3 regions of the Peribacillus sp. NPDC097224 genome follow, and region 2 is predicted to be linked to each of the others. Evidence: predicted binding sites of a transcription regulator. Region 2 holds the regulator's gene; each other region holds the start of a gene.

Region 1 (5,754 bases), on a different contig from region 2:
GCGAGGCTTTCTTTTTTCAATCGATGCCCCTTACATGTGGGACACGGATTCTCCGACATGTATTTCTGCATTTGCTCCCGTATATAATCGGAGTTCGTATCCTTATAGCGCCGTTCGATATTTCGTAAAACCCCTTCAAACGGAATATGGCCTTCCTGCACTCTTCCAAAATCATTTTTATAGCGGAAATAGATCTTATCCTTACCAGATCCCAGTAAGATTTTCTCCAGTTTCTCTTCCGGAAGGTCTTTGACCGGGATATCCATATCGATGTCATAATGAGTCGCTACAGCTTCAAGGAGCTGCGGGTAATATTGAGAACTCGTCGGCTCCCATGGCGCTATGGCATGTTGGCGAAGACTTAACTCTTTATTCGGGATGACCAGATCACGGTCCACTTCAAGCCTTGCACCCAAACCATCACAATCCGGACAGGCCCCGAATGGACTATTAAAAGAAAACATCCTCGGCTCTAACTCCCCAACAGAAAAACCACAGATTGGGCAAGCATGATCCTCACTGAAGAGTAATTCCTCTTCGCCCATCACATCTATAATGACCTTGCCATCCCCAAGCTTCAAAGCGCTTTCCAAGGAATCTGCAAGTCTTGCCCTGATTCCTTCTTTGATGACGATCCGGTCAATGATGACTTCTATTGAATGCTTTTTATTCTTTTCAAGGGTGATATCATCACTGAGGTCATACATCTCCCCATCAATCCGCACACGGACATACCCTTGTTTCTTCACTTCTTCCAGCACTTTCACATGTGTTCCCTTTCTTCCTGAAACGAGTGGTGCCAATACTTGAAGCTTTGTCCGTTCCGGATAGTCAAGTATACGGTCAACCATTTGTTCAATCGTCTGGGAACTGATTTCGATATGATGGATCGGACAAGTCGGCCGGCCGACCCTCGCATATAGCAATCTTAAATAATCATAAATTTCCGTTACGGTTCCCACAGTGGAACGAGGGTTCTTGCTCGTCGTTTTCTGATCGATCGATATAGCAGGAGATAACCCTTCAATCATATCCACGTCTGGTTTATCCACCTGCCCTAAGAATTGGCGGGCATAAGCCGAGAGTGATTCGACATAACGTCTTTGTCCTTCCGCATATATCGTATCAAAAGCCAAGGACGACTTCCCGGAACCGGATAATCCTGTTAGCACTACAAGCTTATCCCTCGGTATCGTGACGTCGATATTCTTGAGGTTGTTGGTCCTTGCACCCTTAATCACAATTTTATCCATTGCCATGTTTCGTCACCCTTCCGCTTTTAACTCTAATATTAAATCACGCAGTTCAGCAGCCCGTTCGAAATCCAGTGCCTTTGCCGCTTCTTTCATTTCTTTTTCCATGCTTGCCACCACTTTTTCGCGCTCTTTTTTCGGAAGCTTAGACAGTTTGATAGCCGGATCTTCCTGATACGCTTCCCCATCTTCAGCAACTTGCGTAGCCCGGATGGAATCCCTGATATCCTTTTGGATGGTCTGTGGTGTGATTCCATGCTTTTTGTTGAATTTTTCCTGGATTTCCCGTCGGCGTGTCGTTTCACTGATGGCCAGTTCCATCGAATTCGTTATCCGGTCAGCATACATGATGACGTGCCCGTTTGCATTCCTGGCGGCACGGCCCATCGTTTGGATGAGTGAACGTTCCGAGCGGAGGAATCCTTCTTTATCAGCATCGAGAATGGTCACCAAGGACACTTCGGGGATATCCAGACCTTCCCGCAAAAGATTGATCCCGACAAGGACATCATATTTCCCCATCCTCAATTCCCGGATGATTTCAATTCTTTCCAACGTTTTTATCTCAGAATGAAGGTACTGAACCTTGATTCCTATATCCTTCAGGTAATCCGTTAAATCCTCGGACATCTTTTTCGTCAATGTCGTAATTAAAACCCGTTCATCCCGTTTAGCCCGTTCCTGGATTTCACCTATCAGGTCATCAATCTGCCCTTCAATCGGTCGCACTTCAATGGTAGGATCAAGCAATCCAGTAGGTCGGATAATTTGCTCGACCATTTCCGGCGTATGTTCCAATTCATATGGTCCTGGAGTTGCCGAAACGAATATGGATTGATGGACTTTCTTTTCAAACTCCTCGAATCTGAGTGGCCGGTTATCTTTCGCAGAGGGTAGGCGGAATCCATGGTCCACCAATACCTGCTTCCGAGCCTGATCGCCATTGAACATGCCGCGGATCTGTGAAAGGGTTACATGTGACTCGTCGACAATCAATAGGAAGTCTTCCGGAAAATAGTCAATCAAGGTGTAAGGTGTAGCTCCTGCGGGGCGTAGGGTTAAATGACGGGAATAGTTCTCGATACCCGAACAGAAACCCATCTCCCTCATCATTTCCAAATCGTAACGGGTCCGTTGCTCCAATCGCTGTGCTTCAAGAAGCTTTTCATCTTCACGAAGTTCTGCCAATCGTTCTTCAAGTTCCGTTTCAATATTTTGAATCGCCACATTCAGTTTCTCTTCACGTGTGACGAAATGGGATGCCGGAAAGATGGCGATATGTTCCCGTTCACCAGTGATCTCGCCAGTCAGGGCATCGACTTCCCGAATCCGGTCAATCTCGTCCCCGAAAAACTCGACCCGAACACAGTGTTCATCTTTTGAGGCCGGGAAGATTTCAACTACGTCTCCGCGGACCCTGAACGTTCCTCGTTGAAAGGCAATATCATTTCTCTCATATTGAATATCTACAAGTTTATGCAGCAGTGCATTTCTGTCTATCTCCATACCAGTACGCAGCGACACCACCATCTCCCTGTATTCTTCCGGGGAACCTAACCCATAAATACAGGATACACTGGCAATGATGATGACATCTTCCCGTTCGAACAAAGAGGATGTCGCCGAGTGGCGGAGTTTATCGATTTCATCATTGATACTGGCATCTTTCTCTATGAAAGTATCAGTGGAAGGCACATAGGCTTCTGGCTGATAGTAATCGTAATAGCTGACAAAGTACTCAACCGCATTATTGGGGAAAAACTCTTTGAACTCACTGTAAAGCTGCCCTGCCAACGTTTTGTTATGGGCAATGACAAGGGTAGGCTTATTGATTTGTTGGATGACATTGGAGACAGTGAATGTTTTCCCTGTCCCTGTCGCACCAAGCAGCGTCTGCATACTCTTTCCTTCTTTTATGCCAGCAACAAGCTTTTCTATCGCCGCTGGCTGATCTCCCTGTGGAGAATATTTTGAGACTAACTCAAACGTTTCCTTCACCAAGCATGGCCTCCTACTGAATTAGTTTTATATGAAAAAAGGGATATGATTTATTCCTTCTATTTATTCCGTTTAAAGAACTATATATACACATTCTACCACAATATCCTCAAAACAAACCACCGAAAAGCGAACAAACATTCTGTTTCGCATTTTATAACCTAGCAGGTCAAAGAGTCCTTTTCATAGAAATCGAGACAAAAAAAGCACCTCTATAAATTAGGCGCTCTTGGCTGTTCGTTTCATCATTCTTTTTGATAACCAGAAACCCACCGTCAGTGATAGTGCATCAATGATTATTAATAAGTTCGTATGTGTATAACCTTTATATGCGGAAGCGGCGATCAATGCAACCGTTAGTATAAGACCTACAATATAGTTATAGGTGACCCTTGAAAATAGCATGACTAGAAGACCGGGTAATAGAAGGGCTGAAAGAAATTTAATCATTTTTTCATCTCCTTTGTAAGAGAAAAATAGAGTAGTTACAGTTTAAATGATTCCTTGGTTTTTTGCCAATCTATTTCCTGCAAAACGAACAAGCGGTATACAAAAGGGAAACCCCCTTCAAGGAAGGGAGTTCACTTTTTGCATCCTATTAATATGGATCGGCGTCATGACCTTTTTCGACTCCTTCCTCTGGATTGTCCGTACCACCCATTGGTTTGGAAGACTCGGTATGTTGGGAGGCTGCCGCTAATCCTTCTTTCAAACGGCGGCCATAATCTTTATCGGCCTCTTCAGCAAGGGTAATCATCTTCTCTTGAATGCGTGGATCGGCAGGTGCGAGTGCATCCACTAGATTGGAGATCAATTCGTCCCTTTCCCAATCCTCGAATTCACGATACGTTTCACCTGCTTGTTTCGTGTTGCTTTGGCGATCTATCGTTTCACGGACCAGTTTGCCCTCTACAAAAGGGGTATACTCTTTACCCGTCTGCTCAGCCTCTTTCAATCCTCCTACAGTCGATGGTTCGTAGTTGATATGAGGACTTTGGTTTCCTCTACCCACTTCATACTGCATTTGGCCGCCCGTTTGATTGGTCGCCGTCCGTTTTTTCGGTGCATTGATCGGCAGTTGCAGATAATTGGCCCCCACGCGATGACGTTGTGTATCCGAATACGAGAATGTGCGGCCTTGGAGCATCTTATCATCCGAGAAATCCAATCCATCTACAAGGACTCCCGTTCCAAAAGCAACCTGCTCGACTTCGGTGAAATAATCTTCCGGGTTCTTATTCAAAACCATCGTGCCGACATGCAGCCATGGGAATTGGTCTTTTGGCCAAATCTTCGTATCATCCAATGGATCGAAATCCAGTTCAGGATGGGCATCATCACTCATGATTTGTACATTTAAATCCCATTCTGGATAATCCCCATTTTCGATTGCTTCATATAAATCCTGTGTAGCATGATTGAAATTCGTCGACTGAATCTCATTCGCTTCTTTCTGCGTCAAGTTTTTAATCCCTTGCTTTGGTTCCCAATGGTACTTGACCAGGACTGCTTCCCCCTCTTGATTCACCCACTTATATGTATTGACCCCGGAACCTTGCATCATGCGGTAGCTAGCCGGAATGCCCCAAGGCGAAAATAAGAAGGTGATCATATGGAAGGTTTCCGGAGAACTTGAGCAGAAATCGAAAATCCTTCTGCCATCCTGAATGTTTGTAACAGGGTCGGGTTTGAAGGCATGGATCAAATCGGGAAATTTCATGGCGTCGCGGATAAAGAATATTTTGAGGTTGTTCCCTACTAAATCCCAGTTTCCATCTTCCGTATAAAACTTAACGGCAAATCCACGAGGGTCACGTAATGTTTCAGGGGAGGTTCCCCCATGAATGACCGAAGAAAACCTGACGAATACCGGTGTTTTTTTACCCGCTTCTTGAAAGACCTTTGCTCTCGTATATTTAGAAACCGGCTCGTCTCCCGCCTTGCCTGTCGGAACAAAATATCCATGTGCACCTGCACCTCGTGCATGTACCACCCGCTCCGGAATCCGCTCTCTATCGAAGTGACTCATTTTTTCCAGGAAGTCGTAGTTCTCTAATGTACTTGGTCCCCTGTTTCCAACAGTCCGGATGCTTTGATTATTCGTTATGGGGTGCCCTTGTCGGTTGGTCAAGGTTTCTTCCGATTCATTATTCGTCTCTTTTGGTTGATCAGACACTAAATTTCCTCCTTTGTAAATATCATCCATCACTCCAACTAACATCCCCAATTCCTCAAACTTCACTCATATTAATTCAAAATTCTTCAATTAATGTAAATTACGTTCTAATTACCTACAAAAAGTTCCAAAAAACACCTACTAATTGATGTGAGTATATTGTACTATTATTAATGAATCTCCTTCACACTATCGCCAATGCTACCGATAAAAATCATGGAGATTACTCCAATGAAGGCATCTCCGCAGTATATGTGCACTTATATTCACTTACCAAGTCTGACCCAACCTCTGGATGAACCATAACCATTCGATTATTTCAGCATA
Region 2 (5,754 bases):
TTAACATTTTCTAGCGTATCAGCCATTGAACGTCTAAATGTCTCCAAATACTCACTTCGTAAGGAAGTTTGCTCTTTTGCCTCTTCTACAGTTAAGCCCTCTCCCTTAGCTTTTTTAGAAAGTTCATTGATACGGGCCATTTTTTCTTTTGATAGCATAATTTTTCTCCTTTATATATACGGATATTGACATGGTATTAAAAAAAAAGTGAAATTACAAGTTCTATGATTGATTCTTCGGTGTACCTTGCTGGTATTCCAAGAATCTGCGGTGTACCGTTGCTTTTGACACTTCATAGCCAAAGCCTCTCAGTGTTGCCGCAATCTCCGCAAAAGTTAATCCATTCGAACGCAGTTTCACAATTTCTTCTATGGGTACTTCTTTACGATCCCTGCCAGTGGAGTTTCTTTGGTTCTTCAGGTTTTTCTGGGGCCGGTAGCCATTTTCAACGGCCCTAAGCATACCACGTTTAATTTTCAGGTTATGTAGTTTACGTTGATATTCTTCTACAATACCAACAATTTGGATAACCATGGCATCAGAGTCCGATAACTCTAATTCACCATCATGAGAAAGTGTGAAAATCTTCACTCCTTCTTTAAGTACAACATGAAACAAGGCAATTTTAGCATTTCCTCTTCCCAACCTAGTTTCATCTTGAATCAAGAGAACATCCGCTTCTTTTGTCTTAAAAAGATCAAGCATGTCAAATATCCCGTCACGGTTCAGTTCGTAACCACTTGCCTGCTCTCTTATTATTGAAACGACTTCCATGTCATTATGTTCTGCTAACTTCACTAATTCCTCTTCCTGCCTAGCTAGCGAGGTTTCCTGTGTTTCTTTTTCTGTACTTACCCGACAATAGATGACTGCTTTCATATGAACCTACCTTTACTGCTTACTAGCCAAACTTTGGACTACTTTTTCACTTTCAACTGGTATGACAATGATTTGACCTGCCTTAATAGTATCCGCCCTTACACCGTTATACTCTTCTATCCAACCAATGAATTCTTTTTTTGTCAATTCGGTTTGACCATATTCTTCTGAAATCTCCCATATAGTATCACCTTCGTTAATTTCAATCGAAAGGAAATCCTTATTTTGATTACTATCTAATGTGAAAGAGAATAAAATAGACAAGATAAATACAAATCCTGCTAATAGAATCGTATAAATATTATTTTTGCAAAATGTCTTCATTAATATCCCTCCATAGCGAATGTACGTTCGTTTTTGGTTGATGATTGAATTATAATACGAACGTTTGTTTCAGTCAACAACCAAATTCGAACTTATGTTTGTATAGCATGTGGAGCCATGCTATAATATAGCAAAGAATTATAGAGAAGAGGTGCGTATATGACTAAACTATCAAAACGGCAGCAGGATATTCTTGATTTCATAAAAGATGAAGTTCGTCAAAAAGGTTATCCACCTTCCGTTAGAGAGATTGGCGAAGCTGTGGGACTTGCATCAAGTTCGACTGTACATGGACATTTATCTCGTTTGGAAAGCAAAGGCTTAATCAGACGCGACCCGACTAAACCAAGGGCCATTGAGATTTTAAATATAGAAGAATCTAATAACATTCCAAAAACAAACGTAGTTAACGTACCACTTCTCGGAAAAGTAACCGCAGGTATGCCGATAACTGCCATCGAGAACATAGAGGAATACTTCCCTCTTCCTGAAAGTATGGTTCCACATGATGATCATGTGTTCATGCTTGAAATTATGGGTGAAAGTATGATTGAAGCGGGAATTCATGATGGAGATTATGTCATTGTAAAACAACAAAGCAATGCCAATAACGGAGATATCGTCGTGGCCATGACGGAAGATGATGAAGCCACCGTTAAACGATTCTTTAAGGAACCGGATTACATACGGCTTCAGCCAGAAAACTCCAATATGGAACCTATCATTCTAAGAGATGTAACCATTCTTGGAAGAGTGATCGGGCTATATAGGCAAATTCACTAAAAGCGCACAAATTGCGCTTTTTTTATTTGTTTTAAGTCTATGTATTTCATCCTATGTATATGACAGAAGCAATATTATAATATTTTACTAGAGAGCATTGAATAACAAACCAAGTCAAATAAACAAGGTATAATTCTTTTATATCCGGTGAAATTAGTTCAATAGACATTTCTTTTTGAAAGTGGTGTTACTATGGATTTTCCGACGATACATACGAATTTTTGGGATGCTGTAATGGCTATCCCAACTATCATGATTTTGACCCAAATTATAAAGTTTCTCTTTCCTATCCCCCGAAGTTACGTACCCACTATTGCTTTATGTCTTGGTTTAATCATTTCTATATTCATAAGCCATCGGCATCACTTGACTACCGGGATTTTTATGGGATGGTTTTACGGATACGCCAGTATCGGTAATTACGCCGCACTTAAAACAGCTTTCGTATCCTTTAGGAACTCTGATAATCATTCGGATTGAGTAAACACTGATGGATCCTTCGATCGAAAACCTCTATTTTTTTACGCAAAAAAACTGTCCAGTATTGTTGAACAGCATTTTCAAGCAATAATGGACACATATAGATCAGCTTTCTCTAAACCATCTACACGTGATTCTGGAAAATTTATTCAATCGTGTACCCTCTGCTTTCTACCTCCATCTTGTATTTCTCATGATAATGGATACAATGAACACTACAATTATGGCACCCAGTAACGCAGGCACAATGTAAAACCCTTCTGTTTCAGGTCCGATTGGCCCTAAAATTGCAGTACCAAGCCATGCTCCAACAAATCCAGCAATGATATTTCCAATAATTCCACCCGGCATATCCCTTCCTAAAATCAGGCTTCCCAGCCATCCAATTATTCCACCAACAATTAACATCCAAATTAGCTCCAAAAATAACCACCTCCTTTCTCTAAAATTTATGAAATTTTTTTATTAATAGAACAGACTTGTGACTAATGAAAATCACTTTAAGCTCCTCAGGCAATAAACTTATCGGCTGCTTATATACTTCTACCTATATAGGTACTATAAAAGGCCGCCCTAAAAAGGGTGGCCTTTAGTGTTTGATCTTCCGTTCTCCCTACCACAAAGAAAACCATCCAGTAAGAATGGTTGAAAATTATTATTTGGTTATAATAATAAATGCCGCCAGATAACTGCAATTATCTGGCGGCACCACATGGTAAAAAAGAAAACAATTAAATTGCTTTCTATACTAGAATAAGTATTTTGGCTTCCTTTGTCGATATGACAATATTCCTATTTTCAATTATTTACACTATTTCCTACCATACTTTTTTAATATTTCAACCTTTATTCATCATCATTTTTTCTACACAACCATTTAAAATTGGATTTTCATAACTTGTTGAAGGTTCTTGCAATTCGAAACCCCAAATCATTTACTTAATGGATTATATATCAAATGAACGGTGCGTTTTCAATCCAAAGTGATTAAAGGGCTCTAATATATACCTTCTTACCTAATTATACTATTTCGATAGTCCTGCATTTTACTAAAATGGAAAATAAACACAGGTTATTAAGAACTATTATTAAAATACACTAAATATTCTTTACAAGAGCTCTAAGAAAAGTTATTATACAATAATAAAAGGAGGAGAATGTATGTCATCAATAAATAAACAGAAAATTTTGGATAGCATTCCTCAAAAAGGTTTTTTCGGAAACCCTAAAGGACTATTCACTCTTTTCTTCACGGAGTTTTGGGAGCGCTTCTCCTATTATGGTATGAAGGCCATTCTTGTATACTATATGTATTATGAGGTATCTAAAGGTGGATTAGGTCTTGATGAAAAAACATCTCTAGCCATTGTATCCATCTATGGATCCTTAGTATATATGTCCGGAATTATTGGTGGCTGGTTTGCCGATAGGATTTTCGGAACATCGAAAGCCGTTTTTTACGGCGGTATATTGATTATGCTTGGTCATATTGCACTTGCGATACCGGGCAGCATTTCCATGTTCTTCGTTTCCATGATACTAATCGTTATAGGTACAGGTCTTTTAAAACCTAATGTATCTAGTATTGTTGGGGAGCTATATGCAGAAGACGATAACCGTCGAGATTCTGGTTTCAGCATATTCTACATGGGAATAAACACGGGTGCATTCATTGCTCCGCTTATTGTCGGAACAGTTGGAATGAAGTACAATTTCCACCTTGGATTCGGCATTGCAGCCGTTGGTATGTTTATTGGATTAATCGTCTTCATGGCTACAAAGAAAAAAAATCTTGGACTTGCTGGAATAGCTCCTGTCAATCCTTTGGCATCAAATGAAAAGAAATCTGTTTATACTAAGATCGGGCTAGCTATTTTAATTATTGTCATCATTTGTGCAATCGCTATCTCAAATGGTCTCTTAACACTTAATAGCTTCATCGGGCTTGTTGGTATCCTTGGAATTCTAATTCCTACTATGTATTTTATTGTGATGTACCGTAGTCCGAAAACAACATCTGTTGAGCGTTCACGTTTACTAGCCTATATCCCTTTATTTATAGCAGCTGTTATGTTTTGGGCCATTCAAGAACAAGGCTCAACTATTTTAGCAAATTATGCTGATAAACGGACACAGTTAGAATTTGCCGGTTTTCACATTTCACCAGCATGGTTCCAATCTTTAAATCCATTGTTCATCATTACTTTAGCACCTTTATTCGCATGGTTATGGGTTAAATTAGGGAAACGTCAGCCAACTATACCCCAAAAGTTTTCGATTGGCCTATTCTTTGCTGGTTTATCATTCCTAGTAATTTTGGTTCCCTCTTATTTTGGAGGAGCCGGTTCATTAGTTAGCCCATTATGGCTTGTACTTAGTTATTTCCTTGTAGTAATTGGAGAGCTTTGCTTGTCACCTGTTGGTATGTCAGCAACCACTAAACTTGCTCCATCTGCGTTCTCAGCACAAATGATGAGTTTATGGTTCTTAGCCAATGCAGCAGCACAAGCATTAAATGCTCAAATTGTAAGATTTTACTCTGCGGACACGGAAATGGTCTATTTCGGGGCTATCGGAATCACTTCATTGATTTTAGGATTTATCCTATTGGCAATATCACCAAAGATTCAAGGCTTTATGAAAGGCTTACGTTAACAAATGTAAAGCCAGCTTCTCCTATCATGGACAAGCTGGCTTTTTTTGTTTTTCGTCAACACTGTATGTTACTGAACCCTAACGGATTTTCATTATGTACTCCGCTTTGCGGGGATAATATCTATCACTTTCACGAACCAACGATACAACAAATATCCCAAATATACCCCAATAAGGTTCAAAATAAGATCATCTATATCCAAACTTCCTCTTTGAAAAACATACTGGCATATTTCTATGATTGAGATTGAGAAAAAGGGAATAAAAAACTTTGGAATACCGGTCATCTTTTTTCCTTTTCTGGATAGCAGGTAAAGTCCAAATGGAATGAATAATCCTACATTTGCACCTAGATTATAAAAAGAAACAAGCCAATTCGAATCACCAGTTAAATAAGTGCTGATTGTAGAAAACGGGATAATGTTATATGAATATTCCTGCCCCTCAGGTCGGAAGAAAAGTAAAACTAGCAAAGAGAAACTATAACCACTTATCGCTACCTGCCAATACAATCGGGGTAGTTTTATTGTTTCCCCCCTGACCAATAAGACGATCATCAACACAGAGACTACAATACAAACCCATGCAACCATGATCACCCAAGGGTTCAAATAGAATAGGAGTTGAAGAAAA
Region 3 (5,754 bases), on a different contig from region 2:
TATCATCTTCTTCTGATACCATGTAAAACTCATTGCCTTTTTTATTTTTAAGATCTTTTACATTAATCTCTGAAATATTTCGTATATACTCTCCCAATACACTGTTAAATCCATCTTTTATTGCTTTCGTTCTCTTTGTTAAGAACGGGAGAATGTCGAGGACCTTCCCAGTAACATGTTTTTTTACTTTCTGTTCTATTAATAGATTTCTCAAGTGATCTCGATCCAAGGTTTGAACCATTCATTATTACTCCCTTTCAAATACAATAGCACCAAAATCATCACGCTTAATCTTATAAGATCTATTATCACTAGGGAAATATACAAGCATTTCCTTCTTCTTGTCTCCGAGACTCATAAGCTTTTCCACTATTTCTACAAACTTAATTGCGTCTTCTTCATCTTTTTTATTTGGACGGTACCCTTCGTACACTTTTGTTAACAATTGAAAAAGGGGATAATCAATATCTAAAAAGATTTTCTGATCATTTATTCCTTCATAAGCCAATAAGATAGACGATTTAAACGCTTCTAAAATATCTTTTTTATTCTCTTCAAGGTGTTCAATGGTTGGTTTTAAATTCATTTTTTGGGCTAAACGATAGTTTTTATTAGGTCTATTTAAGAAGATATAATCTTTTTCTGGGCTGCCTTTCCATTTGAAAATTATGGTTTTAACTTCATCATAAAAATGTTTGATTTTCTTTTTACTTCCTATATTAAAGTAGAATAGATGCTCTAGGTATTTTTTGTAACTACTTTCTTCTACTTTTAAAGAGAATTTTTTATTAGTTAAAAATGTTATTCGAATAAATGCTTCAAAAAACAAATTAGCCGTTTGGTCAGTTAAACTATTTTTATCGAACGGTTTAAGCCAGGCTTTTGAAGTATCATCCTCAATATATTCATTGATGATTTTTGACCAATCATTAAGCGTATTTAATTCAACTACAAGTTGATCGATATGCTTCGATCGATTATGGATTGGATCTAACTGGCTTACCGCTTCTAAAATAGACGATCTCTCTGCCCTATTAAACATTAAATTAGGTACTGAAAACTCAAGTAATTGTATTTGAGTTAATAAATTGATGTTTAAATTTTCATCTGGTATTAAGATATCTGCAATGAAGTTTAGAAAGGCACGCGCAGAAATAACTAATTTTTGTTTAATAATTGTTTTGATTATTATTTGTACAACCTGAAATTGAACTGCTGGACTTTGCATGAATCGGTAGTTTTCATGAACCATGGTATCAATATTATTCTTTTCGTCTTCCATTTGAGCTAAATAAAACGGATTATTCTGAGATGGTAAAAAGATTCGTTCTAATAAAGTAGAGTAGAAAGAAGATAAAGGTCCTGATTCAGTCAGTTCAAACGAGTGATAATCTGCAAAACTAAGTAAATCAAAAGTTTGGTCACTGAAATGACTTGTTATATTTTGAGTAAATAGATCACTACCATTAACAAATGATCTTAACTTGTTATAAGAGAATTCTTTGTGCTGCATATTAATAAAATTATGCAAAACCCCCATATTTATAGCTAAAATAATTTTCTCCGTAGTTTTCTCGATTTTTTCATCAGAGAAATTCTTCAATACTTCTTCCAGTGTTTCCATAGCATTCTTATTTGGTGAGAAACTTTCAGTCGCATCATTTAAAATGATATATTCATTAATGATTTCCGGCTTTTTCTCTTTTAAATAAGCCAGTAAATGAGATTTTCCATCTCCTACACTTCCGCATAGTAAAATGAGATTTCCCTTTTCTCTCCTGTGATTTTCCTCAAGAATATTCTCTAAATCCTCTTGAATCTTACGGGTAACGTGCAAATAATCCTTAAATTCGCTAAATTGACTAGCATTTTCAACAGCTTCCTGGGATGAGTCCTTTAATCGAATTAACTCCCTTAATAAATAACTTTGTCCCGGTCCTAAGTCTTTAGTCAACGTAATAGAATTAGTCTTCTCTTTTTCCTTTAATATATCTGTGGCTGTCAAAGGCTCAATATTTTCTTGAGCTGGCTTAATTGTACCCATGCCTAAAAGTTCTAATATCTTTTTCTGTACAATGTCCTCAATATTATCTCGGGGTTTCGGTATGTCATAAACCGGAAATTTCAAATGATCCGAAGAATAGACTTCAGCAAACCAAACCGCAATTTTGTACATTTCTTTGTGTAATTTGAATGCCTCAGTTATATCGTTAAACTTACCATCATGCGCTGCTTTATTTCCTGAAAGACGAATAACATCAAAAGATTGTTGAATTTCCCTTTTTATATATCCTTCCTTGGATAGGTAGTTAATCTTCTCATGTAACGAAGAAAGATAGGGTGCTTGAATGTTATCTATTTTAAAAACTTGATTTAAAATTTCTTCTGCAAATAGTCTTGCTTTCACAATAGCACTGCTAGGATCTTCAAATATTAATTCATCCATTTTTTTTGCATTGTAAGCTGCTACAGGGTTTATATTTTCTAAGAAACTTAGGAAATAACCTTCTTGTAGATTCATTTTTTCAACTCCGATAGTATTAATCATTTACGATACATTTTAACATATAGGTAATTAATAAGTAAGGTCACCCAATTCCTTCCAATTCGATCCAAATATTTAACGAAAACGAATAAAGGTTCGTAGTAGATTATTGTAATTTACTACTATTCCGTTTATACTTTAATTAATTATTACGTACGTAATTAGGAGGTTTGTTTATGGACGCCATATTCAGTTATAATTTCCCTGCTATTCGAGGGAAACAAGGTGATAAAGAATATTACGTTGTGATGTGCCCTCTTAGAATAATCCCAAAAATTTTTCTTTTTGATGAAGAAGAAATTCCACCAGAACATCGCTCACAACGTATCTTAAATAAGGCTAGGATTCCAGATATCACAAATTACATTGTTGAGAACCCCAAAGATTATGTGTTCTCTTCCATTACAGCCTCTATCGATGGGGATATTGCTTTTATCCCTTTTAAAAATGAAGTTGGATTTAATGATCTTGGACAATTAAAGATCTCTTTAGAATCTAGATTCTTAATTAATGATGGACAGCATAGACGTGCAGCTATAGAAGAAGCTTTAAAACTTTCACCCGAAATCGCTAATGAAACAATTTCAGTCGTTTTTTTTCATGATGAAGGATTAAAAAAATCTCAGCAGATGTTTTCCGATTTAAATCGACATGCAGTAAATACTACATCTTCTATTGGCATTTTATACGATCATCGAGACCGATTGGCTATGATTACAAAAGATATCATTACTAGTGTCCCATTATTAACTAGATACACAGATAAAGAGAGAGTTTCTCTGTCACAAAACTCACCTAAAATTCTTGCGCTAAATCACATTTTTAATACGAACTTGCGCCTACTTGGAAAAAGTAAAGGAGAAAATATTAACCAGGAAGATGAAGATTTCTTGGTTAAGTTTTGGAGTACATTATGTGAATCAATAATAGAATGGAACATGGTCTTAAATAAAGAATTAACTACACGTGAACTTAGAGCTAATTATATTGTAGGACATGGTGTATTTATAGAAGCTGTGGGTCTTGTAGGTCGTTATCTTCGTAAATATCATGAAAATAATTGGCCACAATATATTAAGAGACTTTCAAAAATTGATTGGACACGGGTTAATACAAATGACTGGTTAGGACGAGCCTTTAATCAAAATGGCAGAATTCAAAAAAACAGCTCAACCATACAGTTAACCGCTAATAAAATAAAACAATTAATTGATATTCCTCTAACAGAGCAAGAGCAAGCATTAGAAAATAAATTTTTTAAAGGAGTGAAAGTTTAATGGCAGAAGGAATTATTAGTAGTTTATTTTCAAAAGAAATGCCAATTGTTGAAGATGCAAAAAAACAAATTAAACTAGCCTACAAAATGGACAACCGTCCCTGGGTAGTCGGTTATAGTGGAGGAAAAGATTCTACCGTAGTGGTACAACTTATTTTCGAAGCATTAAGCGAGCTAAATAAAGAAGAGTTGCATAAAAAGGTATATGTCATTTCTTCCGATACACTAGTTGAAACACCATTAATCATTAATTCTATTAATCAAACTTTGAGACGTATACAAGATGAAGCACTCTCACGCGACTTACCTATTGAAACACATAAAGTAAAGCCCATCATTAAACAGTCCTTCTGGGTCAATATTATAGGTAAGGGCTATCCAACTCCTAACCAGCAATTCAGATGGTGTACGGACCGTTTAAAAATCGATCCTGCTAATCAGTTTATCATGGATAAAGTATCATCATTTGGAGAAGTAATCATGGTATTAGGCGTCAGGGAAGATGAAAGTGTTACTAGGGGGAATGTTATACGGTCCCATACAGTTGATGGAAAGTTATTTATGCGTCATTCTACTCTTTCAAACGCTTATGTCTATGCACCAATTAGAAGTTTTTCTCTAGATGACGTTTGGGATTACTTACTTAACCATCCATGCCCTTGGGGAGATGATAATCACGAACTTCATAGACTATATCAAGATTCAAATAGTGGAGAATGCCCGCTTATCATAGATAAAACGATTAAAGAAAATGCTGGATCATGTGGAAATAGCCGTTTTGGCTGCTGGGTTTGTACAGTAGTAAATGAAGATAAAGCATTAACTGGATTTATTCAAAGCGGTCATGACTGGATGAAACCTCTACTTGAATTTAGAAACTGGCTAACTACAATTAGAGATGATCGTACGCGTAGGATGAAGTATAGAATGAATGGTCAAATCTATTATAATGAAGTAAAAATTGAAGACATTGAAGGTGTACCTCATGTCTTAATCCCTAAAAAATCAAGTAGAGCAAAACAACTTGTCCCTTTAAACGAATACAATCATGTAAAAAAAGAAAATCTTAAAGAATATATTTCAGAACATAATATAGATCTTAGCGAAGCAAGCGACCATAAAATTTTAGTGACCTATGAAGAAGAATTACTCGACGGACAAATCGTTGAAAAATACGCACAACTTGGGCTTGGACCATTTACTATACAAACAAGAAAAGAAATACTAAAAAATCTTCTTACAGTACAAAGCCAATTAACTCATCCTGATGATCCTTACTATGAGTTGATAAGCATCGATGAATTAAAGGCAATTCGAAAAATTTGGTTTGATAATGGCGAGTGGGATGATCCAATTCCAGAAATGCACAAAAAGATTATCGGTAACGAAATTGAATGGGAGTTAGATGATCGACCGCTATTTGATAAAGAACAAGTATCTGACCTTGAACTATTATGCGACCAATATAAAGTTGATATAAATGTTGTCAAAAAGCTTGTTGCTATTGAAAAAGAATATTCCGGTTTAAGAGTAAGACGTGGGTTAATGGACGATATAAGCAAAGCACTAAAACAAGACTACTTACATCTTATAGAGAAATAAAGGAGCAACACATGAGAATAAATGAAATTCAATTAACTAATATAGGCGCATATAGGGGAAGCAATACATTCGATTTCCGCACCCAACATGATAAAAATGTCATCTTGATTGGTGGGGAAAATGGTGCAGGCAAGACGACTCTTTTAAATGCCATTAAACTTGGGCTTTTTGGGGCATACTCTTTTGGGTTTAAAACGGAGAGTAACGATTATTATAAAAGAGTTAAAAACATTCTTAACAATGAGGCAAAGAAAATAAATGAAAATAACTTTCGTATAAAGCTGGAGTTTACATTAGTGGATGGTTACGAAAAAACTGATTACATCCTTTA

Evidence for each region. The regulator LexA, encoded in region 2, represses DNA repair genes until DNA is damaged. The targets are predictions, from matches to a motif close to CGAACATATGTTCG.
Region 1: a site for LexA is predicted at 3,382-3,395, ahead of uvrB (excinuclease ABC subunit UvrB). Genes of this name have one in related genera too.
Region 3: a site for LexA is predicted at 2,631-2,644, ahead of dndB (DNA sulfur modification protein DndB). Genes of this name have one in related genera too.

What each region holds. Positions count from the first base shown of each region.
Region 1 is NZ_JBIWDK010000002.1:301,363-307,116, forward strand. It holds gene uvrA (excinuclease ABC subunit UvrA) at 1-1,259, opposite strand, end outside; gene uvrB (excinuclease ABC subunit UvrB) at 1,266-3,251, opposite strand; gene ACIQXR_RS05030 (DUF2198 family protein) at 3,471-3,701, opposite strand; gene ACIQXR_RS05035 (catalase) at 3,850-5,427, opposite strand.
Region 2 is NZ_JBIWDK010000012.1:36,579-42,332, forward strand. It holds gene ACIQXR_RS18330 (DUF896 domain-containing protein) at 1-158, opposite strand, end outside; gene ACIQXR_RS18335 (YneB family resolvase-like protein) at 223-879, opposite strand; gene yneA (cell division suppressor protein YneA) at 892-1,203, opposite strand; gene lexA (transcriptional repressor LexA) at 1,363-1,986, shown strand; gene ACIQXR_RS18350 (hypothetical protein) at 2,179-2,466, shown strand; gene ACIQXR_RS18355 (GlsB/YeaQ/YmgE family stress response membrane protein) at 2,638-2,874, opposite strand; gene ACIQXR_RS18360 (peptide MFS transporter) at 3,628-5,121, shown strand; gene ACIQXR_RS18365 (VanZ family protein) at 5,214-5,754, opposite strand, start outside.
Region 3 is NZ_JBIWDK010000007.1:65,111-70,864, reverse strand. It holds gene dptG (DNA phosphorothioation-dependent restriction protein DptG) at 1-241, opposite strand, end outside; gene dptF (DNA phosphorothioation-dependent restriction protein DptF) at 248-2,521, opposite strand; gene dndB (DNA sulfur modification protein DndB) at 2,722-3,822, shown strand; gene dndC (DNA phosphorothioation system sulfurtransferase DndC) at 3,822-5,423, shown strand; gene dndD (DNA sulfur modification protein DndD) at 5,435-5,754, shown strand, end outside.